2 regions of the Paenibacillus sp. EKM211P genome follow, and region 2 is predicted to be linked to the other one. Evidence: riboswitches for the same ligand, from Rfam matches in the RefSeq annotation. Region 2 holds a riboswitch; the other holds the start of a gene.
What was found. Region 2 has a riboswitch for cyclic di-GMP ahead of G9G57_RS23020 (LPXTG cell wall anchor domain-containing protein). Riboswitches for the same ligand answer to the same signal wherever they lie in the genome.

Region 1 (15,157 bases), on a different contig from region 2:
TGTAATCCCGGCAATTTTAGCAACCGCATAGGCCTCATTGGTAGGCTCAAGCTCACCTGTAAGCAGATATTCTTCTCGCAACGGCTGTGGAGCAAATTTGGGATAGATACAGGTAGAGCCTAGAAATAACAGCTTGCTTACATTCTTCCGGTATGCCGCATCAATCACATTTGTTTGTATAAGTAGATTGTCACGGATAAAATCGGCCGGATATTCGTTATTCGCCAAAATCCCGCCTACCTTGGCTGCTGCCAGAAATACATAATCCACGGGCTCTGTATCAAAAAAATGATCTACGGCCTCTTTATTGCGCAGATCCAGCTCACGGCTTGTGCGAGTAGTAATATGACGATATCCCGCTTTCTGAAGCGCTCGAACAATAGCGGAACCCACCAGCCCATTGTGTCCTGCCACATAGATGTTGGAATGAAGCTCCATCCTTCTCTCCTACCCCTCTTTATTAAAATTGACTTTAATAAGCATCCTTGGAGCCCAGCAGCACACGAAATGTTTTCAGCATGATGATCATATCCGTGCGGAAACTGCGTCTAGATATGTACTCCAAATCCAGTTCTACCATCTGGTCAAAGCTTAGATGATTGCGACCGCTGATCTGCCATAGTCCGGTGCAGCCCGGTGTAACCGTCAGACGCAGCTTATCCCTCATGGTGTAATCATGGACTTCTCTTGGCAATGGGGGTCTGGGTCCTACAAGGCTCATATGCCCACGCAGTACATTGAAGAGTTGCGGTAGTTCGTCGATGCTCGTTCTGCGAAGAAAGCTACCCACACGGGTAATTCGGGGATCGTCCCGCATTTTGAACATCGCACCCTCAATTTCATTTTCCACCAGCAATGCAGACAATCTGGCTTCGGCATCAGACACCATGGAACGAAATTTGATCATGCGAAACGGTCGCTCATGTTTACCGATACGTATTTGATAAAATAATGCACTTCCTTTGGGGTCCTCCAGCTTGATCAACAAAATGACGAGCAGAAATACCGGGCACAGTACGATGATTCCAATAAAGGACAGTATAATGTCCATACTTCGCTTCACGAACGGATATACGCTCCATCCTTGTCGTCGTTCAAGCCCATGAGCGACCGAATATACATCTACTGACGCACCCAGCACTTTGGCCTCGTTCGAGCGGGAAGAAGACACGTCTCATCACCTCACTCCTTATTGATAAATATTATTTATTCATTGTTAAAAGAATTTTATATACTTTTATTTTCCCCGATTTTTCATGTCAGATTGCGTTCCTCCATACCACGCTCGGCGCGGCGCTTCACGTTATTGAGCACTACACCCAGAATGCGCGCCTTAACTCTTTCTAAATTAGCCTTCGCCTTCTTAACGACATCCTTTTTGACCTTCCCTGCCTGTACTACCAAAATGACACCATCACACATGGCACTTACAATGAGGCCATCCGGAAAAGGCAGCAGGGGTGGCGTATCCATCAGAATCACGTCATAATGTTCTTTTAGCTCAACTAGTAGAGCCTTCATTCTACGGGAACTGAGCATCTCGGACGGATTGGGTGGATTCGGTCCAGCTGTGATTGCATGCAGATGATCAATCCCGGTTTCCTGAACCACATCCTGCCATGTCTGTTGATTGGCAAGTACCCGTGTCAGCCCTGTATGATTGCGCAAACCAAACATATGATGCAAGGAGGACCGACGCAGATCCATATCCATAACGAGCACCTTTTTTCCCTCTTGCGCATAGGTTACAGCCAAATTGCTAATCGTGACTGTTCTGCCTTCACCCGCCTGAGCGGACGCCACCATCATCACCTCAATCGGCTCGTCTATAGAGGAAAACTGGATGTTAGTGCGAAGCATGCGGTACTCCTCCGACACGGAAGACTGAGCATGCAAGGATGTAACGAGCTGATTATTGATTAATCGCGGCATATTGTCCCTCACCTACCTGTTTAGGAGTTGTAGTAGAGCTGTCAGAGCGTCTATCTTCTTTTTTCATTTTTGTAATCAGGGATAGGGTAGGCAGGCCGAGTTCTTTTTCAATATCCTCCTCATTTTTAAATGTATCATCCAATACCTCCAGCAAAAACGCCAAGCCTATGCCCAGTAATAAAGAAATGGTAAAAGCAATAAAAATTTGTATGGCGGGATTATTGTTCACGGGAACTGCTGGGTCATTCAGACTGGCTTCGCTTAGGATGGTGACATTGTCCATTTTCATGATAGAGGGGATTTGCCGTTTGAATACTTTGGCTACCGCATTGACGGTTTTCACAGCCTTCGTATACGATAAGTCGCGGACTGTAACATCCATGACCTGTGAATCACCTGCGGTGTTTACTCTTAATTTTTGCGCCAAAGCTGACGGAGTAACCTTAAGATCGGGGAAGCTGGCGACCACCTGATCCATAATCGCCGAGGAGATCATAATTTGCTTATAGGAGTTCGTTAGAGCTATATTGGTTTGCACCACACTGTAATCGACGACACCTGCACGGTCCGGTCGTGGTGTCTGATTAATAATGAGCTTGGCGGTAGCTTCATAAACCTGCGGGGTAAAATATACATTTTTTATGCCTACTACAGTACACACCAGCAGTACAATGCTACCAATCAACCACATTCTTTTGCGGATCAAACGGATGTACTCTTTCAACTGCACAAGACCAGTCCTCCCTGCTTGACTTGTTTTCGGTGAATAACGCTTGTACTGATCCTCTGCATGACGGGGAAAAGAACGATGCATGACCCTCTAATCTATAGTAAAATGTTGTATAATAGCGCATAGAAGGTCTAGCCAGCGAATAAGCACACAATGCTCAATCATCGTTGGCCTCTTAAGGGTATATAAATGAAGATATAAGTGAAAACTATGAAATAAGGATACGTTATGTAACTTACATAATTAATTTATGATACAAATTGTATCTTGTCAAGCGCAAAATTGCTTTTCTTACCTTTCTTAACCTTGCCTTCAGGAGGAAAAACAGATGAATTATGGAACCCGCATCGCTGAATTACGAGAACATAAGGGATTAAAACAAGAGGAATTAGCGCAATCCCTCGGAATTACGCGGGCGGCTCTTTCTCACTATGAAAAAAATAGACGCAAGCCAGACTTTGAGACCCTGACCAAGCTCGCTGATATTTTCGAGGTAACCATCGATTATTTGGTGGGACGTACGAGCCACCCGACAGCCATATTGGATTCAGATGTGAGGGAATTTGTGGATCAGCTTGAACTGTCAGACGAGGATATCCTGCAACGTTTTAACCTGACGATTGACGGACGCACCTTGTCTGAGGAAGAAGCCAAACGTTTTATCGCGTTTGTTCGAATGGAACGAATGATGGAATAAAGAAAGCGCCGCTGCTTGATGTTTGGCTTAAGTAGGACCAGCAACCGAAAATTACACGCGCTTGTCCTTCTGGCACTTAGTTCTATCAGCGTCGCCCTCCAGCCATTCTGGTGTCGTGATACCACATTGGAGCAAAATGTTCCGGATGTCCAAGTGGATGGCTGCTTTGCCTGCTTTCCGTGCGTTGTCTCGAAGAAGAGGGCCATTCCCCCCTAATTCTGTTTCCTTGTTCATTCAGCACTAACCTCACTTTATTAGTCTTGGTCGCCGGAAAGAAAGAGATTCCCTACAAACCATGTATGTATAGTCATGAACAAAACTATTATATATGAATACATACCTGCAATGTTGTCGTCTTATGACGAGAATATTAAAGGATTTTCTTATTTTTTTCTCCATTATACGTAAAGTATTGGCAATTCAGAACGATTTACAAATAAAAAAGAACCTGTCAGGTCCTATTTTCTCCTGATAGGTTCTTTTTTGCTTTCTTTCGGAATGGTGTTAGATATTCATTAGGTAAGGTCCTACATGCATTCCGGTGTAACTAAGCGACCTCGGCTGCCTGAGAAACCTGAGTACCTCCGGTCGCTCGGACTTTGTAGACGTAATGACTTCCAGCTTTTACAGTGCGGTCCGTATACGTGCTTCCTTCTACTTGCGAGGCAATCACCTGATAGGCACCGTCTGTCCGGTCAGCACGCAGCACATCATAGGAAGATATGCCTTCTGCTTGAAGCCAATTAATCTTTACCACCCCATCCTGAATAGAGGCTGCTTTCACCTCAGTTGGGGCAGAGGCCGTGGTTTGATCTGTACTTTTTAATTCCAAAATATATTGTACCGATTCGCCAGGGCCCAGCTTTTCTTCAAAATCAAGGGCAGGAGAAGCCTTCAGCCCTGATATGGAACGCTGCGCCTGACTGTAGGTGGAACCCGCCCCAAAACGTTCCCCCGTGTACAAGCCAGCTTTCGGCATCGTCACCCGTACACGAACGGTCTGCGTAGTGGATTCGAAGTTCACTAGGTTCACCAGCAATTTGTTCGAGGTAGCGCCGCTACCTGCCAGCGGTTTAAGCTTGGACGTATCCACCGCGCGAACATAGACCATCTTGTCCTTGGTCTCCTCTGGATTCAACATTGTATAAGTCAGCGGTTTACCATGCGTGGCATAGGCTAGACTCAAGCGTCTCATAATCTTAACGCGAGTGTCCTGTCCTTGCCCAAACGGATAAATTTCCGTGTTAGCCGGATTGTGACTTTGCAGATCAAAACCCGTTTTAAATAGTGTGTAATCCTTATAAAAAGCAGCGTGCTGGATAAACATATCGGCAAACCCGATTTGCGATCGCATAATCCGATCGAATGCAGCTGCTTGTGGCTGACTAGCCCCGTAATCAGGATTGTCTCGATGCGTATCGTTAGTACCGAACTCCGTGTTTAGCATCTTTTTCGCCAGTCCGTTGCTCGAACCACCGAAGGTTTTTAAATTCTGAACGAAGCTGCCCCCGCCCTCTTCATTATACGATTCACCGTAGGCGTGTCCGTTGGTTAGGTCGGTGACTTCCTCCAGCTGTTTACGCTGCGCTGGGTCTCGTTCCCATCCATCCGGATCACCGCATTTTTGCGTGCCTCCGGTTTGATTTTTGCACGCCTTGGTAGAGTATGTCGGCCAGTAGGCCCAGCCCGGCGCTACGGTTTTGAGATGCGGTGCCAATTGCTTGCCTTCCGTATTCAACCATTTAGCCACAGCCAGGTCTACCGCCTTGGAGCGATTAAACAATCCAGGTTCGTTATCTACTTCATAATATTGAAGGTATGAACCGTATTTTTTTACATAATCACGCAACTTTTGCTTGGCCGTCTCTGGCAGAGTACCATCTTTTTGCAGCTTAATATCACCTGTGTATAGATACAATGCAGACGATTGCATATTATACTGCTTTAACGTTTGATAGTAATCATCCACGTCTGTGCATGCCTTACCTACATTACTGGCACAGGTTACCCTCATGACGTTGCCGCTATAGGCAATTCCCAGCCATTTGAGAACGTATGGTAGATGCTTAACTGCACCCTGATCATAATAAAATTCTTTATTATTCACATTCGTACCAGTCAGTATATATTTCCCATGTACCGGTTCGGCCGCAGGGGAAGCTAACGTCTCCAAGCTCAAGTCATCCCAAGTCCACCACACATTTTTATCTTCCGCAGAGGAGCAGTATAGGCAGCGCGCTGTCTTTAGCTTGAGTACGTTAACACCGCTTTGCAATTGTTCTTTGGGGATATACAGCTCGTAGTTGTTTTTGAAATTATAGGTACTCCCAGTACCGGATACCCCGGCAATCTGAATGATTCCGGACAGCTGATGATTTGAGAAGACAGCCATCTGCGGCACAGCTTTGCCCGCATCCAAAATCCGAACACGGAATATCATACCATTGGGAGGAACCTGATTCAGCTTATATTGAAGTGTTAGTTCTGGATTCGTGGATGCATTCAAACCGGGAGGAATATCTCCACTGCTGAGCAATACCGGAACTGTTGTACTCTCTGCTTCCGACAACGCCGAAAATGCTGCTTTAGCAGATGATTCGGAAGAAGCTGATGCTGCAGAAATATCGATATTATCCCTACCGACCACTCCTTTAAATTCCGCTGAGGAGTCATCCCTCTGACCCAGCTTCCATACTGGACTGGCCGCCGCTACCTTATCTGTCTGCAATTCTACACTTTTTGAAGGCGTGTATATAAACCAAGCGATCATGGCTAGAACTGCGACCCCTAGTAATCCGGATAATACGACCGTATACCTATGGGTCAACCATTTTTTCATCATATGATACACCCTCTCTCCTCAAAATTTTTGACCGGGAAAGAGTATCTATCAAGGAAGAAACAAAGCGTTTCCGGGAACCACCGCTTTCGCTTCATGCTGACTTTCCCACATCAGACGTGCCATCGCATCGCCTTTTTCATCATAGTATTCTACTTTTAGATCTACCATTTTACCTGCTTCCAAAGCGATACTGCCTTTTCGCTCTGTCCAGCTTTGTTTGAACCAACTATCGATCACTAACTTACCGTCTACCCATACACGAATACCATCATCGGATATGGTTGTGAACGTATAGGTCTCGCAGTATTGTGGCTTGATTTTACCCGTCCAGCGAACCGAGAACTGGTCGGCATTTACCTTTGGATCAGCAGCAATGGCGCGCCAGTTGTAGTCCAGCTTGCTGTCTGTACGGATCAAAACAGGACTGCCGCTCACATTCATATTGTTGAAATATTCGCCCCGCAGCCCGTTCACATATACTACATCAGGAACGGAAGGAAGAGTCGGAGCTGGAGGAGCAATCACTACTGGTGGAGCTGGGAGAGGCTCACTTTGTCCCTCATCCGGTAAGGTCGGTACATCTGTTCCGGGTTGTTGGATGGCCTCCAGCCCATTTTTCACATCATCCCGTGTCAAACTCTTCGCATCGTTCATATAATCCTGTATTTGAGTGGTTGTGTTATTCTCGGTCAGCATCTTGCCCCAAGTCATGGAATACACCCATTTTGGCTGAGCCTGCAACACCTCAGAACTAGGTATCTCACCGTGCTCGCCAATGGCAATCGGCTTATTCCGTGCCAACTCGAGCAGTCCTTCATAATGACTTTGCTTAAAATCATTGTTGTAGATGTCTACTGCCAAAATATCCACTTTGTCATCCCCCGGATATTTTGGGGTATACGGGACAGTGTAGGAATTGGGAGCATTTGGACTCCACACCCACAGCAGATTGTTCAATTGATGCGTGTTAACAAAACGGTCGTACATGATATTCCATAGCTGATTGAAATTGTTTTTGTTTCCCCACCAGAACCAGTCACCATTCATTTCGTGGTAAGGTCTCCACAATACCGGAACCCCTGCATCACGAAGCTGCTTTAACGATACAGCGACCTTATCCAGATCGGCAATGAGGAGGTTATACTGCGCAGTGCCTGGCGTGACGTATTTATTAAACTCCGCCTGACTTACTTTGGCCTGCACATTGGCCCAAGTCAGCGGTCTACCCGGCAGCGCTTCATGAAAAGTCATCGTCACAATGCCACCTGCTCTGCTCCAACGAATAGCGCTATCGACGACATTTTTACGTTGTGCTGCTTCTGTAGCGTCAGATTGACCAGAGATGGCTCCCATCTCATAGCCGTGCAGACCCACATACGCCTGGCTGATTTTTTGGACCTTGTCGCTTAATTCATCTGGACTTTCCAAATAATCATGCTGACCAGTGACTGTTTTCTTTCCAGAGATGCTGAGTAAATAATTGTATAGTTCACGGGCCTGAGTACAAGCGTCCGAATTAACAGGTTGTAATGAAGCGGCATTCACCACAGACAGAGAATCACCAAATCCGACGGGAAACAAAGAAAAAATTATAACTACGGGGAGTACATGACGTATCAGTCGATACAGAGGAATAAAATTGAATCTCACTTTTGCTCTTCCTTTCGGTAGCCAGGCTGCCATCCTTACGGGAAGGCCCTTTAGCTTTGCGTACCTGCCTTTCGACAGGGCTGCGTTTATCGTTGGAAGGAGTTTGGATTCCTTCTTAACCTAAGTATCGACTTTTTTTTACCAAAATTTAATAGGTCATGTTCATGAATTTACAGGTTTTCGCCCAATTTCGACAGTTTGGGCTATAAATTTTCATCAAATCTTCTTTATTTCGTTTTTACGAAAACGATTATGAGATAAATTGATGACGGGCAATTTCATTCCAATCCATGCAAAAGCGTACAATATCCTCTTCAACCAACTCAGTGCCAGTCTGCACCTCTATAAAATCCACATCGGTTACAGCCAAAATACTATGCTTGGTTCCTTCAGGGATACGGACTACGTCACCGGCCTTCACTTTGTGCAGCTTCTCATTCAAAATAATTTCCGCTTCGCCGCTAATAATGGTCCAGATTTCGCTTCGTTTGAAGTGAAGCTGGTAGCTGATATTTTTACCTTTGTGTACGCGGATTCGTTTGGTAAGTACCTCATTACCCTCGTCATACTTTACATAGTCTACAACTCGATACTGCCCCCAACGACGTTCTTCATACATTGGACGCTGATCATGAGCCTTGAGCACTTCCTTGATGCGTGGGCTCTCTGCCTTATTGGTCACAAGAATACCATCTGGGCTAGCGGCTACAATCAGATCATTCGTTCCAATGATCGCTACCGGAATGTCCAGCTCATTAATAAGGCTTGTATTGACACAATCCTCCGTTACTACACCTCTGCCCACTTGCTGATTAGACATTTCTTCTGTGAGCGTATTCCAGGTGCCCAAATCCTTCCAAAAACCATCGTACGGAAGCACCACAATGTCTTTTTCCTTCTCAACGACTTCGTAGTCAAAGCTGATTTTTTCCAGAGACGCATATTGCTTTTGCATTTCTTCATAATTCAGCGGCAGGCCCTTGGATGCCAGGATATCCAGCAAATAGCTTAATTTGAATGCAAAAACCCCGCAGTTCCATAGAGCATTGCGTTCAATCAGACGCTCCGCCTGCTCCCGGTCGGGTTTCTCTTGAAAATGGCTCACTTCGCGGTAGCCTGTGCTACCTTGAGTGGCATCATTTTTTGGAATAATATAACCGTATTTCTCTGAAGGATAGGAAGGGACAACCCCGATTAATGCAAGCTTGCCTTCACTCTCCTGAAGTGTATGTTCCAGTTGGGCAACGGAAGCAAAGAAAGCATCCTCTACATAAGGATCTACAGGCAATATAGCTATAATTTCATCAGGCGAAACACCCGCAATGGAATATAGATAAGTCGCTGTCAGCGCAATCGCAGGAAAGGTATCTCTGCGTTCCGGCTCAACTATGATGCGCGTATTCGGTCCGACCTGACTCTGGATCATTTCAACCTGCGCTCTCCCTGTCGCAATAAACGAGGATTCGGATAATCCGTTGTCTCCCAATTGTCTCCATACCCGCTGCACCATGGATTCCGAAATCCCTTCCGGGCTCTCCAGTACCTTCAAAAATTGTTTGGAACGGGAATCGTTGGATAACGGCCATAATCTTTTACCGGAACCACCAGACAAAAGTACGAGCTTCATAATTCTCCACTTCCTCTCTATAATGTGTGGGCGATCGGATGAGGCAAGGTTGAGTAGCCCGCTACGGGCTGGATTTGACCTTACGATCGCTGTTGGACTGGGATTCAAATCCATTCCTACGCTACTCAAAAATGCATCATATCGATCATACCTTGTGGTGCAAAAGGCACGACCGGACATTATTAAGTCCGGTCAGCCTGTAAAAAACGTTCGGGAGCTCGGCGTTTGCCTGCCTTGCTTGCAAGCTTCTAGCAATCGACGCTTCGTAACGCCTTACCAAGATTGCCTTCGACAACCGCAATGGCCTCTTTGCTCCGCAGGAGCAGCATAGTGTATCCACATAATAGGCTTGCTCCACAGGGGGCACCGCGGTACAGCGCATGGCGCCTTAATCGGAAGGAGCGGCTTCAACTGTGCCGCTCCTTCCGATACGCCCTTACTACTCCCATCCCCTAAGATGGGAGATTAAAAACCGTGACTCTATGCGGCAAAAGCAGCGAAGCGGTCCATTTGAATCTGGAGAAGCGCTAGCGTTCGCCTTTGCAGTGGGATTCTTACCTTGGAATGTTTTATATAATCCAGAGAATCCCACTGCAACAGCGATCAGAAAATCAAATGGAACGCATAGCGTCTCCCCCACCGCCCACAGTCACTTTTTAATCTGTCACTTTTAAACTTCCACTTTATCTCTGTTCCATCCACTCATCCGCGGACGACCCACGGAGTAGTATTCCAGTCCAGAGCCTTGAATCTGTTCCTCGGTGAATACGTTACGACCGTCAATCAGAACTGGCTTGTGTAGAATAGAGCCCAGTTGCACGAGATCAACTTCTTTGAACTCTTCCCAATCCGTCAGCAGGCACACAGCATCGCTTCTTTCGGCGGCTTGCTGCGGGGAAGAGCACCATAAAATATTCGGGTGATCCACGCGCTCCTTGAATTTATCCATCGCAATGGGATCATACAGCTTGACAATAGCACCTGCCTGAATGAGCGTTTCTACGATTTCCAGTGCTGGAGCTTCGCGGATGTCATCTGTATTAGGCTTGAAGGCGAGGCCCCAAATGCCAATCGATACGCCGTTTAGCTGACCCAGCGATTCACGCAGCTTGGATACAATCATAAAACGCTGGTCAGTGTTCACCTCGACCACCGATTTTAACAACTTAAATTCATAGTCTACATTACCCGCAATTTGGATGAGCGCATTCGTATCTTTCGGGAAGCAAGAGCCCCCGTATCCGATCCCTGCTTGCAGGAAAGAGGAACCGATCCGTTTGTCCATGCCCATACCCTCAGCCACACAGGTAACGTCCGCGCCAACCTTTTCGCAAATATTAGCAATCTCGTTAATAAACGAAATTTTAGTTGCCAAGAACGCATTGGAGGCATATTTGATCATTTCAGCACTGCGGATATCGGTCACATAGATTTTATCCGTGAATACCTGATGCAGAGTGACCATTGTTTCACGCAAACCTGTATTGTCCAAACCAATAATGATGCGATCTGGATGAAGCGTATCATTGATGGCTGAGCCTTCTCTCAGGAACTCCGGCGCGGATACAATATCAAAAGACAAACTCGTATGTCGAGCCACTACATCCTTAATCTTTTCGTTCGTTCCGACAGGTACGGTACTCTTGGTCATAATAATCTTGTACCCGTTCATGGCTTTGCCGACATCGGCAGCCGCCTGTTCAATGTAAGACAAATTCGCCTCGCCGTTAGCCAGTGAAGGCGTACCTACCGCTAAAATAACGATATCCGAGCGACGTACCGCATCGGCCAAATCGGAGGTAAACTCCAAACGGCCAGCTTCCAGATTCAACGCGATCAATTCCTCAATACCCGGTTCATAGATCGGAGATTCTGCCCGGTTCAACATGTCGATTTTGTACTGCTCCAGATCGACACAAATCACCTCATTACCTTTTTGCGCAAAACACACACCCGAGACGAGTCCAACGTATCCAGTACCGATTACAGCCAGCTTCATTCCGTTCATCCTCCTTTTAGAAAGTTCACATAGGCTTGTTCTACATACTTTTTCAATTGATCCTTGAAGTTATCTTCATCAAATTTGCGGGCATGGGTAATGATATCGTCCACATTCCATGCATGTTGCTCGACCTTTGCGACGGCCTCCAGCACATCGTCTACTTGATGCTTGCGGAAAAATACGCCGTTCACATGAGGAACAATCGTATCCAGCGCTCCCCCGCCCTGAAAAGCGATAACTGGCCGTCCAGCCGCATTCGCCTCCAAAGGCGTAATACCGAAGTCCTCTTCCCCCGGAAAGACAAGCGCCCGGCATTCGGCCATCAGCTTGTTAACCTCTTCGTCCTCAAGCCTGCCGAGGAACTCAATGTTCGGGCCAGCCATGGCTTCGAGTCGTTTACGATCTGGTCCTTCGCCAACGATGCGCAGCTTGAGACCGTTACGTTTGAATGCCTCGATCGCGAGATCAATACGCTTGTAAGACACCAATCGGGATACGATCAGATAATAGTCACCGATGCTTGTAGCACGTTTAAAACGGGATGTATTGATAGGAGGGAAAATAACATCTGCCTCCCGTTGGTAATAGTGCAGAATTCTCCGTTTGACGACGGAAGAATTGGCGATAAACTGGTCTACGTTGCGAGAAGTTTTGGCATCCCATGTTTTCAGCCTGTTCATGTACAGCTTTAGCATATTTTTGAGCAGGTTGGATTTGGACTGCCGGGCCATATATGTATCGTAATCCCAGGCAAACCGCATCGGTGTGTGACAGTAACAAATGTGAAACGTATGTTTGGGTACCTGGATGCTTTTCATAAATGCGCTGCTGGAGCTTAAAACAATGTCGAAATCCCTAAAATCAAAATCACGGATAGCGATGGGATACAGCGGCAGCACTCCTTTGAAATTGGTCTTCACTCCTGGGACGTTTTGTAGCCAAGTGGCTCTAATGTCCGCATCCTTCAAGTTGCGCGACAGGCGCTCGTCGCTGAACACCGTTGTGAAGATGGGAGCCTCCGGATACATATCATGGAATACCTCTACTACCCTTTCCGCTCCGCCCATTTGGATTAAGTAATCATGTGCTATCGCTATTTTCATCTGAATCATCCTTTAACGCGAATGTCGGTCAGACTCCTGCCAACAAACCCTTATAGTAATGAACTATATCCTTAACAGTGTTCTCGATGACAAAATGCTTCTTGACCCGTTCCATCCCTCTCTCACCCATCTGCTGACGTTCCTGTGGATGCTCCAGCATCCAGCGGATGGCTTCTTCCAGCTTGGCCGGGTCTCCCGGTTCAATGAGCAGCCCGGTTTCATTAGGTACCACCGTTTCCTTGGGACCACCTTCGTTTGAAGCGATCACTGGCAAACCTGCAGCCATGCCCTCAATAATGACTTGACCGAATGGCTCCGGTGTAATGGAAGTATGAATTAGCAGGTCACAGCGCTGCATCAGTCCCTGAATGTCATCGACGTGTCCCATCAGATTGACGTTGGTCAACCCATATTCGCGCATCGTGGATTCCAATCGTTGTTTGTATTCCTCTTCTCCGAACAACGCATCTCCAGCCAGCCAGAATTTCACACGCTGATCTGGTAAAAAAGAACGTGCCGCTTCCAATAAAATATGTTGTCCCTTCCATTCCGCCAATCTGCCGACCAATACGACGTTAAACGAGTCATCGCCACGCAAATGCGCAGCCGAATCACGAGCCGTAATTGCTTTGGCAAAAGCGGAGTAGACGACGAGCGTCTTTTTGTCCGGGGGTAATTCCAATGCACTCAGCGTGGATTTGGAATTGGCAATCACACCGTTAGGCAAAAAGCGGGACATGAGCCGAATCCCTTTGGCTACAATCGGCTTCAGATACGGCGGACCGATGTGGTCACGGATATGCCAGATCAAGGGCAGCTTCGCCGATTTGGCGGCTACTGCACCATACAGTGCAGACTTGAGTGAGTTTGTGTGCACACACACGACTTTTTCCTCACGCAGCAATGGCGCGAGTTTTCTGCCGTAAGCCAGCAACCGAAAGGCTGCTGCAGGCGCACCCAGATTAACAGCATTTCGTCCTCGATTGCGAATCGAATCATCTAGTGGAACGATGCGCACATCAATATCACGCTGCCGAAGCCGATCCGCCAAATCGCCCTCCTCCGCCAAAATAACGAGCGGGTCGATATGTTCCCCAATATTCGTCAGGATGTTATACAAAGCGACTTCGCCGCCGCTCCATCTTGCCGTATGGTCAATATAAGCTACTCTCATCATTTCGCCGCCGCCTTTCTGTCAAGGACCTGTCGGAACACCTCTTCTACCTGCTCCGCTACATGTCCCCATGTGTATCTGCTCAGGACATGGTCCCGGCATTCCCGTGCATTCGGTAGAAGTTCACGATGATCCAGCACACGCAGCAGCCCAGCAGCAATGGCTTCACTGTCCGTCCCCTGGAACAAAAGCTCAGGACGGAATCCTCTTAAGATTTCCTTGTTGCCGCCTACAGGAGTGGCCAGCACCGGTAGTCCCGAGGCCATCGCCTCGACTGTAATCAGACCGAAACCCTCTAGTGCCTGTGTTGGCACAACGAACAGGTTCGAGGCTTGATGGTACAGGGGCAGCTCCTCATCCGACACATAACCAAGCAATCTTACGTGATTATGAAGATTGTATTCCGCCACCTTGGAAGCCAATTCCTCCATCAAGGGGCCCTTCCCACCAATCAGCAACAGATGATCAGGGTGTCGCTCGGTTACTCGCCGCCATGCTTCAAGCAGCTGTAGCAGTCCCATGCGATTAACAAGACGACGAACGGTTAGCACAATCGTCGCATTTTGCGGCAAATTCAGCCGCTTCCGTACGGCCTCCTGATCCTCTGCCGGATGGAACCTTTCTACATTCGCCGCACCAGGAATAATATGAATTTTACTAAGTGGAACTTTATAGTGCTCGTGTAAAATATCCCGAAAAGTCTCGCTTAGCACTATAAATTTATCCGCCAAACCATAAGCTTTCATTTCAATGGATTTGGCCAACGTCGTTTTAAGAAAATGCTTAATTCCCTGTCCTTCAATCTTCATTTCCTCCGTCCACGGTCCGTGGAAGGTGGTAACGACCGGGATTCCTCTTTTTTTCGCCTCCAGTGCCGGTCCGACACTATAGGGAGCAAAGTGGGAATACAGCACATCTATCGGTTGCTTGTCGAACAGTTCTGCTGCATATTTTTGCATCAGCTCTCGACGCTTCCAGATGGATTGCTGCTTGCTAGCAATTGAATGAATACGAATACGTTCAGGCGCCTGAGGCTGCTCATCACTACAGATTAAAGCATCCAGCGTATTGCGCTCTAGCGTAAGCTGCTCACAGATGGATTTGAAATATGTGTTGAGACCTCCTGGCTGCAAGGACGGCCAGCTCAGCCCGGTTGCCGCAATACGAAATCCGTTATTGTACGACATAGCTGGTTTCTCCTTTCTGCTCGGTTTGTCCGCCATCCACAACTTCAATCTTTTTTCGCCGCTTGGTTAACTCATAATGCTTGAAGCAGACGAGAAACTCATACATCACCCAGAAAACGGCTACGGCAAAACCCGCCAACCCCTTGCGGTATAAGCCTTGAACAAAATACTTCTGTACAAAGCGGGCAGGCGGTCTCCACAACAGTCTAGTAA
Region 2 (15,157 bases):
GATATCCATTGCCGTTCCCTGTACAGCCTGCCATGATGAACGGCACGACGATGGTTCCCTTTCGCGCAATTTCTGAGGCTCTGGGCATTACAGTGAAATGGGATCAAGCCAGCCAAAGCATCACCGCTACCAAAGCACAAGGCAATGCAACCAAGCAGGTGGTTCTCAAAATGGGGAGCCGCAATGCCACAGTAGACGGACAAACCGTTCAACTAACAGCCGCACCGCAAACCGTGCGCGGCAGCACGATGATTCCGCTGGGCTTTTTCGGGCAACAGTTTGGAGCCACAGTCAACTGGAATCAGGGAACACGGACAGTCTCTATTACATCGCCACGTGAAGCTATGTATACTGTAGGCTTCTATGCGCTGTCTTCCTTTGACCAAAAATCCAAAATACCGAATTTTAATGCCGTTGCCTTCGGCTGGAGCCGAATTGATACAAACGGACAGTTCACGACGACCGGCAAAGAATATAAATGGCCTCAAGCCGCTGGAGCTGTAACGCCTGAGTCTATTCTACAAGAAGCAGATAGCCAGGGGACTTCCCCTTACCTGATGGTTTATTCTGTAGACGGTAATCATGAGCTAACCAAGGTTTTGGAAAATACGCAGCTTCAAGAACAAACCATTTCCCAAATCGTCAGCACTGCCACCGATAAGCAGTTCAAGGGCATTACGTTAGATCTTGAAGGATTAGGCTGGAGCGGCGATAAGGCCAAAGCTCGTTCTGATTACAACGCTTTTATTAAAAAGTTATCGGCCAAAGCGCATCAAGCGGGACTCAAGCTCACCGTCGTTCTGCATCCGCTGAATAGCTCTTACACTGGTTATGATTACAAGACGCTGGGTAATCTGGCGGACGATCTGATCATCATGGCCTATGATTACGGACAAAAATCTACGCCTGAGCCACTAGATAAAGTGGACGAAGCCATAAAACTGGCGTTGAAGGAAACCTCGCGGGATAAGCTCATTTTGGGAATTTCAATGGGTAGCGAAAAAGGCAGCACCGTTAACGCCAAGATCGGTTTAGCCAAACGTTATGACCTCAAAGGAATCGCGATCTGGCGTCTGGGCATCATCGGAGAAACAGCCTGGGCACAGATGAACGAAGCCATCGAGTTTAAATAAGATTATATTTTATAAAGATATCCCGTTCTTATTCCGCCCGCTAATGATTCTCATGCGTCTGCTATGAAATCATCGGTGGGCTTTTTTCATGTCTATTTTAGCAAAATGCTTGCCTGACTTGGAAGTTGTCGCCACAGGCTCGCAACCCTGTTCTCCGTAGAAGACACCCCAGTCTCTCATAAAATCCAGCAACGGTCTTAGCGTATCTCCCAACGGGGTAAGCGAGTACTCCACACGCGGTGGGTTCTCGTTATAAATTTCACGGTGCACAATGCCATCACGCTCCAATTCGCGCAACTGCAAGGTTAGCATCCGCTGTGTAATATTAGGGAGGGTCCGTCGAATTTCATTATAGCGCCGTGGTCCTGTGGTCAAATGATACAAGATGCCCCCCTTCCATTTGCCGCCTATAATCCCAACAGTTGTCGCGACAGGACACCCAAAATTAACGCTAACTGTATGTTCCATCTCCTGTGCCATGTATTCCCCTTCTTTCTACAGGTTGTAGACTAATAGCCCCAGACCTACAAGGTACAAATATGTGCGTACTTGTTCCCGCAAAAAACTTTCTATATGATGACTATATATTCGATATCAACTCTCATTATAGTAGCAGAAAACCAATGGAGCACCAACTAAACCCAAATCTAAAGGAGTACATTTCATGTCCAATACATCAGATAAAAAACAGGAAATTCTGGATGCCTTTCTATTCAGACATGCCACGAAAGAATTCGACCCTAATCGCATCATACCGGAGGAGGATTTTCAATTCATTCTCGAAACTGGACGACTTTCCCCAAGCTCCGTAGGATTTGAACCTTGGCAGTTTGTAGTCGTACAAAATCAGGCATTGAGAGAAAAACTGGCTGCGGTTTCCAGTGGTGGTCAAAAGCAGATCCCAGCGGCCAGCCATGTCGTTTTGATTTTGGCACGTAAGGATGTCCGTTATGATTCACCTTACGTGGAGTACATGTATAAAGAGGTGAAGGGTATGTCTGACGAAGACTTTGCCTCCCTACCAGGCCGCTATAAGATTTTCCAAGGTGAAAACCAACGCCTGCTGGAAAACGAACGCACGTTATTCGACTGGGCCTCCAAGCAAACTTATATTGCCTTAGGTAATATGATGACAGCGGCAGCTCAGATCGGCATTGATTCCTGCCCGATTGAAGGCTTTAACTATGATCAGGTGCATGCCATTTTGGAGGAAGAAGGCCTGCTGGAGGACGGGCTGCTGGATATTTCAGTCATCGCTGCCTTCGGTTATCGTGCTCATGAACCCAAGCGGGAAAAATCCAGACAACCACTGGAGAAAGTTACACGTTGGGTCCTGTAACCTGCGACTCATACCCTTCCAAACCTTGGACATTAAAGCATCTAAAAAGCGGGCTTACGGCGCTTCATCTGAATGATGAACACACCGCAGCCCGCTTTTTTAGATCACTTCAATCTCTATTAAAATTCCTTTGGAAGCCAGGTTATCCAGGCACTCCTTCATATATTCGTCATCATGCTCCACATATGCGTCCGCGCCTGCCAGTTCCTCGCCTAGCTCCGCTTCCCAAGGTTCACACTGCTTACCACGATACAATGGCTGTTCCCATAGTGGATCAACATTGTATCCTCTGCTTTTCATTTCGTCCATAATGAGCTTATGATAGCGTACCAGCAGCATGGGGTGATAGTCGAACACATAATTCACTGTGGCGTGTGGCTTTCCCCACCCGTTCCCCCGCAGGGCACAACACTCACGATGTTGTCCCAACAGTTGGGGACGGGGCAGCTTGCCAATCAATTGTTCATGCCAAAGCCTCATGCTTCCACAACCTTATCTGTAGCTTTTTCTGTATTATTGGATTAGCATACGGATACCTGTCAGTACAATACCGATCAGGAAGCCTGTTACTGCGCCGTTAATACGTATCCACTGCAAATCCTGTCCCAGTTTGTCCTCCATCAGTGCAATCAGGGATTTGTTATCCATTTTGTCTACATTTTCGCGCACCAGGTTACCAATCCGGCTATGATTGGCTTCCACGAGACTAGTAATTCCTTCCACGATTCGTGCATTAATTTTGTCCAGCAATTCGGTATTCCCTCTTAAATCAGCCAGCATCCGATCCAGTAACGGTAAAATGTAGGTCGGCACATAGTCTTCGTCTTCCATATAGTTCAATAAGCGGGTACGAAGCTCTTCCATTTTACCGAGCACGGACGCTTCGCCTTCCCAAGCTTCAATAAGGCTATCCTTCCAGCCGTTCAGCCCTTCCTGAACCGTATCCTTCGTTGCCAATCGGGTCACCTGTGTTCTTAGACCGTCGATCACTGCCAGACGGCGCGGATGCTCTTCCCTTTGCAGCTCTGCTACCTGATCCAGCAGGAAATGACGAATCATTTCACCCATGCGCTCTTCGTTCAGATAGCCGAGGAAGGCGTTCAAGGCAAATTGCATCAGCCCGCTCACCTGCAAACCACTGACAGCCTGCATCCCTAAGGTGCCAAGTGTATAGCCTGTTTCCGGTCGCAAAAGCCAGGATTCCGCCTGCTCCAGCGTGTAATCCAGTGCACGAATATCATAGCCCTTCTCACTGGATTGGCGGGCAAGCGCCTCCAGTAGTGGTCCGGCATCGATGTCCGTCACCTGTCGCTTGATCTCAGCCACGATAATCGGAGCCAATTCCGCGAGCGGGAGCGACTGGACGAGCCGCTTGGCGAGCACATCTATCGATGCTGCTGCTTCTGGTGTACGCAATCCTTTTTCCACACCGCCCAGCATCAGCTCCGCCAAACGAATGTCCGCGATTTTAGAAGCAATGCTGTCTTTGTTCAGCAAGTTATTTTCCACCGTATTCACCAATGCATTCGTGAGCTTGTCCCTATTTTTAGGGAGAAGCGCCGTATGTGGTATCGGGATGCCTAGCGGATGACGGAACAATGCTGTGACAGCGAACCAGTCTGCCAGTCCCCCTACAAGTCCTGCCTCAAAGGCTCCGGCTAACAATCGAGCCCAGCCATATTGCTGGAAGGGCACGGTGGCTGCAAAGCCTGCCCCTAGAATAACGAGCGACCAAGCCGCTGCGGTTTTCGTATTTTTGGGTTTTTCCATCCTGTAATCCTCCAAACTGACTATCGATAAGTTAAGCAACTATACATATATTACCCATCATATCATTGCCTGTGTAATTTCCAAAGTTGAGAGCACTTATAATTCAACACATAAGGACATTTTTTGCGTAATTTTTTATGCATATATCTCTCTTTTTTACATTCATGTTCGTGAACCAAATCACAACACTGGGTCCAAAATCTCATTTTCAATAATAAGCCTTACGAACCATTTTATCAGAACCAAGTCCTAAATTTCGTAAACCGAAAGGAGAAGTGAATGGAAAAGTTGAATGGGCATGTAAGATATTTTTTTCAACACTATCCTATATTTGACCCCGGAAAGGATTTGAATCCATGATGACCTCAGAATTCTTTCAACAATATTCGACCTTTTATACGGATAACCAGGTTGAATATCCATAAGAAGCGAGGCTTCTATAAAGCTCAAACACAAATTTTGATATATAGACATATTTAATGTGATAAAATAAACTTTTATTAAATAGTAAATCATGTTTAATCAGCCATTATATATTGGTACATCAAACCAAGATAAGCTAGATAAAATTGCTTTTTTGTAAAGGAATTGAATATGACAACAGACCAAAAAAACATCGAGGGCCTCTGGAACGGCGAACCTGTCGTAATTGTGCGCACTCCCTCCGCTTTTGCCAAGCAATCCCTTTTATATATTCAGGAATTAGGCTATTTCCAAAAAACCTCTGATTTTACAATAGAAAGGAAAGAACTCACCTCCTTTTTGCTTGTTTTTACGCTGTCTGGTAAGGGAGAATTACTGTACCGGGACAAGAAATATATTTTAAAGCCTCATGATTTGTTTTTTATTAATTGCGATGAATATTTACAATATAGCACCTCCGGTGATGAAGCCTGGGAGTTTATCAGCTTATACCTGTACGGCAACCTGATCGAACATTTTTACGAACAATTTGCCAAGCATAATAAACCGGTAATATCCCTGCACAATCCATATGTTATATTGGACAAGCTGCATGCTCTAATCTACGGGCAGTCTGATCGAAGCCTTTCCGGCGAGCTACTAACGTCCAGACTCATTGGTGAAATACTGACGTATATTTTGCAGCATCCTTATGATCATCGGTATGTAAATGCTGGAACACTCAGCGAAGTACGTCAGGTGCAGCAGTATTTGGACCAGTCCTACTGTGAGCGAATTACGCTGGACTCGCTGGCAGACATGTTCAACCTAAACAAATTTAATCTTGCTAAAAATTTCAAAAAACAGATTGGATTTTCTCCAATTGATTATCTCATTAATGTCCGGATCACAGCCGCTCAGGGATGGCTTAAAACCAGTGACATATCCATTGTGGATATCGCAAGGTACGTTGGGATTCCCAATACGAGCCATTTTATCAACCTATTCAAGGAACATGTAGGGGAAACACCTCATTCCTTCCGTAAAAAATGGGGAAACCGCTCCAAACTGTAAATAGGAGGTCTCCTGTACTCCGTTTGATAGACGATAGACGCACAAGCTATTCAAGCTAATGGCAAAGCTGTCGAAAGACAGTGACGCAAAACTATAGGGCCTTCCTACTCGGATGGCAGCCAGTTACCAGGTGAACGAGCTTTTTATTATGCCTTTTTACATAGCTCCATCACAAAATTGCTATACCTCTCTCGAAGAAAAAACCTTGATCACTATGATCAAGGTTTTTTTCTGTTGGGGTAGTCATGTCAACCTAGCATGCTGAATATACTAATTTCGAACTAGGAGGAGGGAAGGAAAACAATATAACACAACATAACCGCCGAAGCTTGCCATATTACGATGAATAGGAGAATCACTTGGAGCATGGGAACCAAAATAAATGTCATGATTATTGCCTTATTGCTCATTGTCCAAAGCTTTTTCAGCACCACACTGGCTTACGCAGATCCTCCTGCCCCTGAACTGCCGCACAGTGCTGTATCCGATCCTACAACCGTTACGGATGCTGTATATGCGGTCCCAAACCCTGAACCCCCTAAGGAGGTTCCGCCAAACACTGTCCCTTCCGTGCAAGGAGCAGCTCATTCAAAGTCTCAAAAGGAAGCAGCTCCCCAGAGTATACTAACGAAGTTGAGTCTAACGGACGAAGCCGGACGTGTCATTGATGCGGTATATAATCCAGGTAGTACGTTCGACATTGGATCAGCCATCCAACTTGGCTATGAATGGGAGCTTCCTGACGATACTTATAAAGCAGGGGATACCTTCACCTTTCACTTACCAGAACAGTTTGTCATCTACACTGATATCTCATCTCCGCTAGTGACTACAGACGGGACCGTGGGGTTCTTTACAGTAGATCGTCAGGGTAAGGTCATCATGACCTTTAACCAATATGTAGAGAACCATTCCCATGTCAGCGGCAAACTGCAAATTAAAACCGAATTCACAAAAGAAACGGTGAAAGGCAGCACAGAAGTCATCATTGCGATTCCAATTAAAGGCGGGGTTCAAACGGTCATCGTAAATGTGAAGCCCCAGTCAGGGCCAACCTTAAGCAAGCAAGGAAAAATAAATGGCACCCACCAGATCGACTGGGCCATTGATGTGAACAAACAGCTAAACACCGTTAAACACGCCCTCATTACTGATCCAACTCCTTCAGGACTGGAACTCGTGAGAGGCTCTATCCGACTCTATCATCTGCAAGTCAATATCGATGGCACGACCGTTGTCAAAGACCTAGTGAATGCGAGTAAATACGCCATTGAATCGGATCAAGCCGGGACCGGATTTGCAATTCGTTTTCAAGATGCTAGCATTAGCACTGCCTATCAGATCCAATACTCCACCCGCATTACTGGCAACGAAACTCGCTTTTCCAACACAGCGACGCTTTCAGGGGATGCGATAGATAACGTTGCTGCCACCGCTACAGTTCAGGTGGAGCGTGGTGAATTTTTGTCCAAAAAAGTTGAAAAGTATGATCATGCCACACAAACACTCTCGTGGGCCATAAGATATAACTTTGGCGAGACAAAAATCCCCGAAGCCAAAGCCCTTTTAATTGATCATTTCAACAAAACTCAAAAATTGCTGCCCGGTTCTTTGAAAGTATTTAAGGGAAATACACTGGAGGAGCTTCCATCGTGGGCGTACACCGTCATCCCGGTTGACTATCCCGACCGTAACGGCTTCAAACTTCAATTCAACTTCGACGTAGATTCAGCCTATACCATCCGATATCAGACCCAGGCTAGAGGCCGCGTCTATGAAGATGAAAAAGTTACAAACATCATCACCACAGATGGAACCCAGAAGATCATATCGACGGAAATCACAAGCGGAGTTATGACTAAAATGTATGACACGCCCAATTACAACACGAAAGTCATACCTTGGGTGATCACCATTAATACAGACTCATACACCATGAAAAATATTGTCATTAAGGATGTGTTCCCTAATGGGGGCCTCGCCTTGTTGCCCGACACCCTGAAAATTCAAAGTGTTGACGGTACAACGGAACTACTCGCGCCCATGGATTATGAGCTAGTTCCACGATCAGCGGACTATAAACAAGGGTTTACACTTATCTTTCATAAAACGATTCAGAAAGCTTATACGATCAAATATTCAACCATCTATAATAATGACTGGAAAACAGATACGACGAAGCCCGAATTTCGCAACAAATCCTTTATAGATTATCAGTATGAAAATGGTGAAACATCGTCGCATGAGGTGGAATGCCCGATCTGGCCGGACTTTATGACACAACGGAACGGGGCCAAGCAAGGAAGCTATGATGCGAGCTCCAAACTCATTACCTGGGATATTAAAGCCAACTATAATCGCAAGATCCTGAATCATGCGGAAGTGAGAGATGTCTTATTGCAAGGTCAGAGGTTACTGCCTGGCTCCGTAAAAGTATACGATATGACCTTGCTGGGATGGTGGGATGGCGTACAAAAAGGGGCTGAAATCCCGGCAGATCAATATACGACGATCCTCCCCACTGAGCAAAATGGTAATGAATTGCGTATCCAGTTCAAGAAGCCGATACAGACTCCGTACTGGATTACCTTTCAAGCTTCATTGGAAGGAGAATTGATTGAAAAGGAAATTCATAATCGCGCTCTTCTACTGGATGGACAAAAAACCGTCTCCGATTGGGCAGCCCAAGTTACGGTACCTCATGGCGGGGAATATGTGTCTAAGGCCGGCGCACAAAATGGAAATAAGATCGACTGGAGCATTCGTATCAATGAAGGACAATCACATGTGTCCAACGCTAAAATAGTCGATCAGCCTAGCAGCAACCAAATCTTAATTGAAGATTCCTTCCATTTATACTCTACAATCATGGCTGCCAATGGAAATACCACCAAGGGCACCGAATTAATCAAAAACCGAGATTACTGGCTTCACATCAAGACAGACACTCAGGGCCAGCAAACTTTTGAGCTTACTTTTGCCAAGGATATTTCCACTGCTTTTATTCTTGAATATCAATCGTTCATTCATGCTGAGGATAAAGCTAAGGTGAGCAACAAGGTTGCTTTTGCAGGAGATCGTTTGACGACAGAACTGCGGGAAACCAGTCAGGAAATCATCGTACGGACGTCTTCTGGCTCCGGTTCTGGTGGGGGCGTAACCGAAACTCTTGAACTGACCAAGGTGGATCAGGATGCTCCCGACAGAGTACTGCCTGGCGCCCGGTTTGCGCTCTATGATAAGGGACAAAAAAGAGTACCGCTTATACAAACGACCAATGCGGAAGGCAAAATCATCTTTTCCTCCTTGCTTCATGACGATTACATTTTGGAAGAATTGGCAGCACCGGAGGGGTATGAAATAACAGAGGGTAAACTTGAGATCAGAATAGACGCAGCACTCCAACAAAGCTCTGGCATAAAGAAGGTTGTGATCACCAATCGTAAAGAAAAGAAAAACGAACCCGAAACACCTGTAGACCCAGGCACACCTACCCACCCAGAGCCGTCTCCCCCAGCAGGAGGCTCCGGGAAAAAACATGATAAAGATCCCGAGGTGCCCGTGACACCATCTATAACCGTTCCTCCGTCACTGCCAAGGCCTTCGGAGGACATTGTCCCTCCACGGGAGGAACCCGCACCCACACCGCCGCCAGCAGCCCGGGAGGAACCCAAAGCACTGCCTGAACCACCAGCCGTCATGCCTCATCAAGATCCGTCTCCTCCAGTGGAGCCGAACGACGAGCCCAAACCTAAAATCCGTCTCCATGATCCAGAGAAAGTGCCAGAGGAGCCACCTGCGGTGCATCAGTTGCCCCAAACAGGAGAAAGTAGCCCCGTTCCGTTTTATTTGGCAGGCATCGCCATGATTATAAGCGGCGTATTTTTGAAATTTAGACGGACAAACAAAAAATAAATGCAATCTACCTGCCCTGATCTTCCGTCTCATTCCCGAGTGGAATGAGACGGAAATGGGGCTTTTTTTTTCAAAGTATGTATCATCCGTACATTGCTTAGGGGAGATGAGATTGCTGAATCTGCGTAAACTTTCATATCTGTTTATTGGGTTGGGCTTACTCTTTATTTTGTTTCCTAAAGCGACCGAATGGAATGAGGATCGAGAACAACACAAGCTGTTACAAGCAGCGGAGTTATCACTAGAAAAAAGCAATTCGGTATTGCCTTCTAGTCTTGCAGACAGCTATGCTCGCTTGTCCACTCGGGTAGCGGAAGCTCCGGTTAGTGAGGCACGGCAACATGCCTTTCCATCCCCCGCTCCCAATGCCAGCGTTAATGAACAAACTCCTATAGCCACTATTAGCATAAGTCGTATTGCTTTAAAGCTCCCTGTGTTGGAAGGCGCAACGAGGAAAAACATGAAATATGCGGCAGTACATATGCCGGAAACGGGAAAGCTGGGACAAGTGGGGAATGCTGCTATTGCTGCTCATCGAGCCCGTACTCCCGGACGTTTATTTAATCGTCTTCATGAACTGAAGATTGGAGATAAAATTGTTGTTAACGCTCAAGGTAGCCAGTATATGTATAAAGTTTACAGCATAAAGGTAGTCGATCCAATGGACGTGTCTGTTCTGAAAAGCTTCAAAAACCATAAGCTGCTCACGCTAATTACATGCGACCCTCTCGTGAATCCCACCCATCATCTCATTGTTCAAGCCAAGTTAAGCACCTAAACCTAGCTAAATCGCCCATTCCTATGGATAAAATAAATCAGGCGGGCTATTCCTGCTCGTTTACAGAAATACACCCGCCATAGTTCACATCATGCTTCAGTTGAATTCTTGGCAATCAGCTTGAAATCATCAAAGTGGAATCCTGGTGCAACAACACAGGTTACCAGCACAGGCTCATCCCCCAGCGGACGTGCCGTTTGCCATACTGTTCCTGGTACGAGTGCTTGTGGATGTTGTCCTGCCTCCACATCTGCACCAACGATAATGACCGTTTCTTCGCCAGGTTCTTCTCCACTTCCACCCAATTTTAGCTCTATAGGACTTCCGCTATGGTATAGCCACAGCTCATCAGAATGGACCACATGCCACTCGGAGAACTCACCCGGATGCAGCAAGAAATACGTAGACGAAGCTGCAAAGCGCGGACCGGAGTACACATCCGGCAGTACAGGCTTCGGAATTTGAAAATTGGCCTTCCACATCTCTTTGTACCAGCCGCCTTCTGGATGGGGCTCCATGCCCAATGCCGTGACTAGCGGTGAAATAGCTTTCGTCATTGTCTATCCTTCCTTTACCCTAAATTCCTTCTCCCCTACTGTAAAACATAGCGCTGCTTTTGTCACGTTTCTCCCTCTGCATGTCGAAGGTCAACAAACTATGTAAGATTTAATAACATTAAATTGTGGATCCATACTCGTTTTCATCATAAAAATAACAGAAAACTAGTAAAAATACATTCAAAAACATATTTTACGTAAAGTTTATTGACATAAAATCTTGTTTTTTATTGTAAGCTTATAGTATCATGAGAGAAATTTTGAAATTCTAATAGAGCTTAATCATGTCAGTCGTCTACTAAGCGATGTATTCAAGTCAAAAAAGGGGTGAGCTCTCTGATCCATTTTCGCAATGTCAACAAGCATTATGGTCACTTTCATGTACTTAAAGACATCAATCTTCAGATTAAGGAGGGCGAGGTCGTTGTCATCATCGGTCCCTCCGGCTCAGGTAAAAGCACCCTGCTTCGCTGCATCAATCGTCTGGAAACGATATCCGATGGGGAGCTAATCGTTAACGATGTCCCTGTGCATGACAAAAAGATTGATATTAATGCCTTCCGTCGCAATATCGGGATGGTATTCCAACATTTCAATCTCTACCCCCATAAAAAGGTGATTGAGAACATTGTACTGGCACCGATGAAGGTACTGGGCATCCCGAAAGAAGAAGCTATTCAAACAGCCCTCACCTATCTGAAGCGTGTCGGAATCGAGGAAAAGGCACAGAGCTACCCCGCCCAATTGTCCGGTGGACAGCAGCAGCGGGTGGCGATCGCCCGTGGACTCGCGATGAATCCGAAAATTATGCTGTTTGACGAGCCTACTTCAGCCCTGGACCCCGAAACCATCGGAGAGGTGCTGGATGTCATGCGCTCGCTTGCCCATCAGGGCATCACGATGGTCATCGTCACTCATGAAATGGGCTTTGCCCGTGAAGTGGCAGACCGCGTGATTTTTATGGACAAAGGACAGATCCTGGAAGATAGCCAACCTGCTGAGTTTTTTCAGAATCCGGGTGAAGAACGGGCTCGCCTGTTCCTGAGCCGTCTGATTCATCATTAAACAGACTATTAATGGAATAAAAATCGAAAGGGGATCATCTTGATGAGAAAAAGATTTCAGTGGAGTACTTTGGTGCTGGTTGCATTATCCTGTCTGCTCGTCTTGGCAGGCTGTGGAGGCAAGCAAGAAGCAACAACGTCAGGAAATGAGGCAGCAGCTTCCAACGGGCTGGAAGCCATCAAACAGCGTGGCAAGCTGGTCATTGGGGTGAAGTACGATACCAAGTTGTTCGGACTAAAAGACCCGGCTAGCGGGAAGGTCGAGGGCTTTGATATCGACATCGCCAAGGCTGTAGCCAAGCATATTTTTGGTGATGAAACCAAGCTTGAGCTCAAGGAAGTCACGTCCAAAACACGAATCACCTTACTGCAAAATGGGGACATCGACGCTATTATCGCCACGATGACCATTTCGGATGAACGCAAAAAACAGGTCGATTTCAGCGATGTCTACTTTAATGCAGGGCAATCCCTGCTTGTGAAAAAGGGAAGCCCGATCACAGGTCTGGAGTCCCTGACTCCCGATACCAAGGTGCTCGCTGTTAAAGGCTCTACCTCCGCAAAAAATATCCGCGAAAAAGCGCCTAAAGCAACGATTTTAGAGTTTGAAAACTATCAGGATGCCTTCAACGCCCTCAAGGCAGGTAAAGGGCAAGCGCTGACGACCGATAACTCTATTCTGCTTGGCATGCAGCAGCAAGATCCGAATTATACCCTAGTAGGCGGGAACTTCACAGAGGAACCTTACGGTATCGCAGTGAAGAAGGGACAAACCGAACTGCTGCAAGCCATTAATGATACGATCAAGGAACTGAAAAGCAATGGTGAATACGATAAGCTGCATGAGCAATGGCTTGGGGTTAAACCCGAATAATGATCTTGTGAAGGAGCCGCGATTGCGTGCTCCTTCCTTTCTTAGCTCTGGATAAGGAGGTATACCCGTAGATGCTTACTTTTGATATCAACGTACTTCTCGATCATGGCGACCGTTTTAGAGAGGGCTTGCTTCATACCGTTCAAGCTAGTGTTATTGCCTTGATCGGAAGCTTTATTCTGGGCGCTATCATTGCCATCTTCCGAATTGCACCTTTTAAATGGCTAAACTGGATCGGTACTGTCTATGTAGAGGTCATCCGCAATATTCCATTGCTGATTGTCGTACTGTTTTTTTATCTCGGTCTTCCCACTTTGGGCATCCCCTTGGATGGCTTTGTATCTGGAACGCTTGGATTGACTGTGTACACAGCCTCTTTCATTGCAGAAGCTATACGTGCCGGCATTCAATCTGTACCCAAAGGACAATTTGAAGCGGCAATATCCTCCGGGTTGAATTACAACCAGACGATGATCAGCATTATTTTACCGCAAGCCATCAAAATTGTACTGCCTGCAATCGGCAACCAATTCATCAATCTGGTCAAAAACTCTTCCGTGCTGGCCATTGTGGCCGGACTGGATCTCATGTATTACTCGGATCTCATTAACTCGGATACCTTCCTGCCCATCACAGTCTATGCGATCACGGCGCTGCTGTATCTTGTATTGACGGTTCCGCTCAGCTTTCTCGTGTTATTTATGGAGCGACGCTTGTCCAAAACATCCTAAGGAGGGAAGCCCGTATGGATTTCGGTGGATTGTTTGCATGGCCTAATGTGCGTTTTATACTGGAGGGCTTCCTGCTCACGCTGGAAGTCGCCATTTACTCTATCATATTCAGCTTCGCTCTTGGTATCGTATTCGGCATTCTGCGCTATACCCGCTTACCTGTGCTCTCACAGGTTGCAGCCTTTATCATTGATCTGATTCGCAATCTGCCCTTATTGCTCATTATTTTCTTCATCGGCATGGTTTTGCCATCCATCGGATTTTCAATTTCCCTCAAGTGGGCAGCCATCACAGGACTGTCAATCTTCGAGGGAGCCATGATCGCCGAGATTGTGCGCAGTGGTCTGAATTCGGTCCATAAAGGACAGGTGGAAGCCGCACGTTCCTCCGGTCTAAGCTATTCTCAAACCTTATGGCATATCATTCTGCCCCAAGCGCTTCGTCGCATGGTGCCCCCGATTGTCAGCCAGTTCATTTCCCTATTTAAGGATACGTCACTGGCTGTCATTATCAGTTTGCCGGAGCTGACGCATAACATTCAGATCGTCGGTGGACAAAATCAATCCTTTGTCATTCCAGCTCTGCTGTTCGCTGCTTTCCTGTACTTTGCCGTTAATTACAGTATGTCACTGATTGCACGCAGGTTGGAGGTTCGTACACATTAAGGCTTGTGATACTCATCACGGTTGCCATTAGTTGGAGCGCTCTGTCAGCACAGCTTGTATCTTATCTATCAATCGTTTCACTGCTTCTCCCTGGTAACGGTCAGCTCGATAAATCAACTCTAGCTGTCCTTGAGGCGCACCACGCAAAATAGGCACCGTGCAAAAATGCGAACGATCCAGTTCGGCCGCAAGAGACTTCGTCTGTAAGGTTACGGCAAGTTCCTCCTGCACCCAGCGCAGGATTGAAGCTATAGAATTGGTTTCCAAGACGGTTGCAAAGGGATACCCGCGATCACGAAAGCATTTCTCAATCAGCTTCCTGCCGGGATGGCATTCTGGCTGCATCGCCCAGGGTACATGCCTCAATTCGTCCAGCATAATGGAAGAACGGTTGGAAAATGCATGGTTTACCGGGACAATAAGACAGTAGTTCTCTGTGCGAAGAGGAAGCCGGACAAGCCTTTCATCTGTACCCGAGTGTAGGGTGATGCCAACATCCACACGGTTATCCAGCAGCTGTTCTGTTACATCAAAGGATGGGCAGATGTGCAAGCTGATTTTAGGAAATGACCGATGAAAATGGGCAAGCATCTTTTGCAAAGGCTCCTCCAGCTCAGGTAATGCGATACCAATCCGTAAACTTCCACGTTGCTCGGTACGCAGCTCCTCAATGGATGCCTTTGCTTGCTGTAACCCCTTGAGCGCATGGGCACTGTGTTGTAGCAGCAGTTTACCGGCATCTGTCATTTTAATTTTCTTGCCTGCGCGGTCAAAGAGCGTCATGCCCAGTTCCTCCTCCAGCGCCTTAATTTGTAAGCTAAGTGTGGGTTGAGAGATACCGATCTTTTCCGAAGC

Region 1: linked by a shared signal. The riboswitch ahead of G9G57_RS06985 (glycosyl hydrolase) and the one ahead of G9G57_RS23020 (LPXTG cell wall anchor domain-containing protein) in region 2 are both predicted to bind cyclic di-GMP.

The regions. Positions count from the first base shown of each region.
Region 1 covers NZ_JAAMNS010000003.1:233,646-248,802, reverse strand. Annotated here, with positions in the region: gene G9G57_RS07020 (GDP-L-fucose synthase family protein) at 1-438, opposite strand, end outside; gene G9G57_RS07015 (sugar transferase) at 473-1,171, opposite strand; gene G9G57_RS07010 (CpsD/CapB family tyrosine-protein kinase) at 1,255-1,932, opposite strand; gene G9G57_RS07005 (YveK family protein) at 1,913-2,662, opposite strand; gene G9G57_RS07000 (helix-turn-helix domain-containing protein) at 2,991-3,359, shown strand; gene G9G57_RS06990 (hypothetical protein) at 3,907-6,201, opposite strand; gene G9G57_RS06985 (glycosyl hydrolase) at 6,250-7,851, opposite strand; cyclic di-GMP riboswitch class I at 7,865-7,946, opposite strand; gene G9G57_RS06980 (sugar phosphate nucleotidyltransferase) at 8,102-9,478, opposite strand; gene G9G57_RS06975 (UDP-glucose dehydrogenase family protein) at 10,149-11,477, opposite strand; gene G9G57_RS06970 (glycosyltransferase) at 11,483-12,583, opposite strand; gene G9G57_RS06965 (glycosyltransferase family 4 protein) at 12,612-13,760, opposite strand; gene G9G57_RS06960 (glycosyltransferase family 4 protein) at 13,757-14,944, opposite strand; gene G9G57_RS06955 (glycosyltransferase family 2 protein) at 14,931-15,157, opposite strand, start outside.
Region 2 covers NZ_JAAMNS010000021.1:55,122-70,278, forward strand. Annotated here, with positions in the region: gene G9G57_RS22990 (stalk domain-containing protein) at 1-1,133, shown strand, start outside; gene G9G57_RS22995 (winged helix-turn-helix transcriptional regulator) at 1,203-1,613, opposite strand; gene G9G57_RS23000 (NAD(P)H-dependent oxidoreductase) at 1,798-2,472, shown strand; gene G9G57_RS23005 (TIGR02328 family protein) at 2,572-2,952, opposite strand; gene G9G57_RS23010 (DUF445 domain-containing protein) at 2,986-4,242, opposite strand; gene G9G57_RS23015 (AraC family transcriptional regulator) at 4,837-5,718, shown strand; cyclic di-GMP riboswitch class I at 5,769-5,849, shown strand; gene G9G57_RS23020 (LPXTG cell wall anchor domain-containing protein) at 6,085-9,633, shown strand; gene G9G57_RS23025 (class D sortase) at 9,746-10,411, shown strand; gene G9G57_RS23030 (cupin domain-containing protein) at 10,501-10,968, opposite strand; gene G9G57_RS23035 (amino acid ABC transporter ATP-binding protein) at 11,296-12,033, shown strand; gene G9G57_RS23040 (transporter substrate-binding domain-containing protein) at 12,076-12,906, shown strand; gene G9G57_RS23045 (amino acid ABC transporter permease) at 12,978-13,637, shown strand; gene G9G57_RS23050 (amino acid ABC transporter permease) at 13,652-14,302, shown strand; gene G9G57_RS23055 (LysR family transcriptional regulator) at 14,330-15,157, opposite strand, start outside.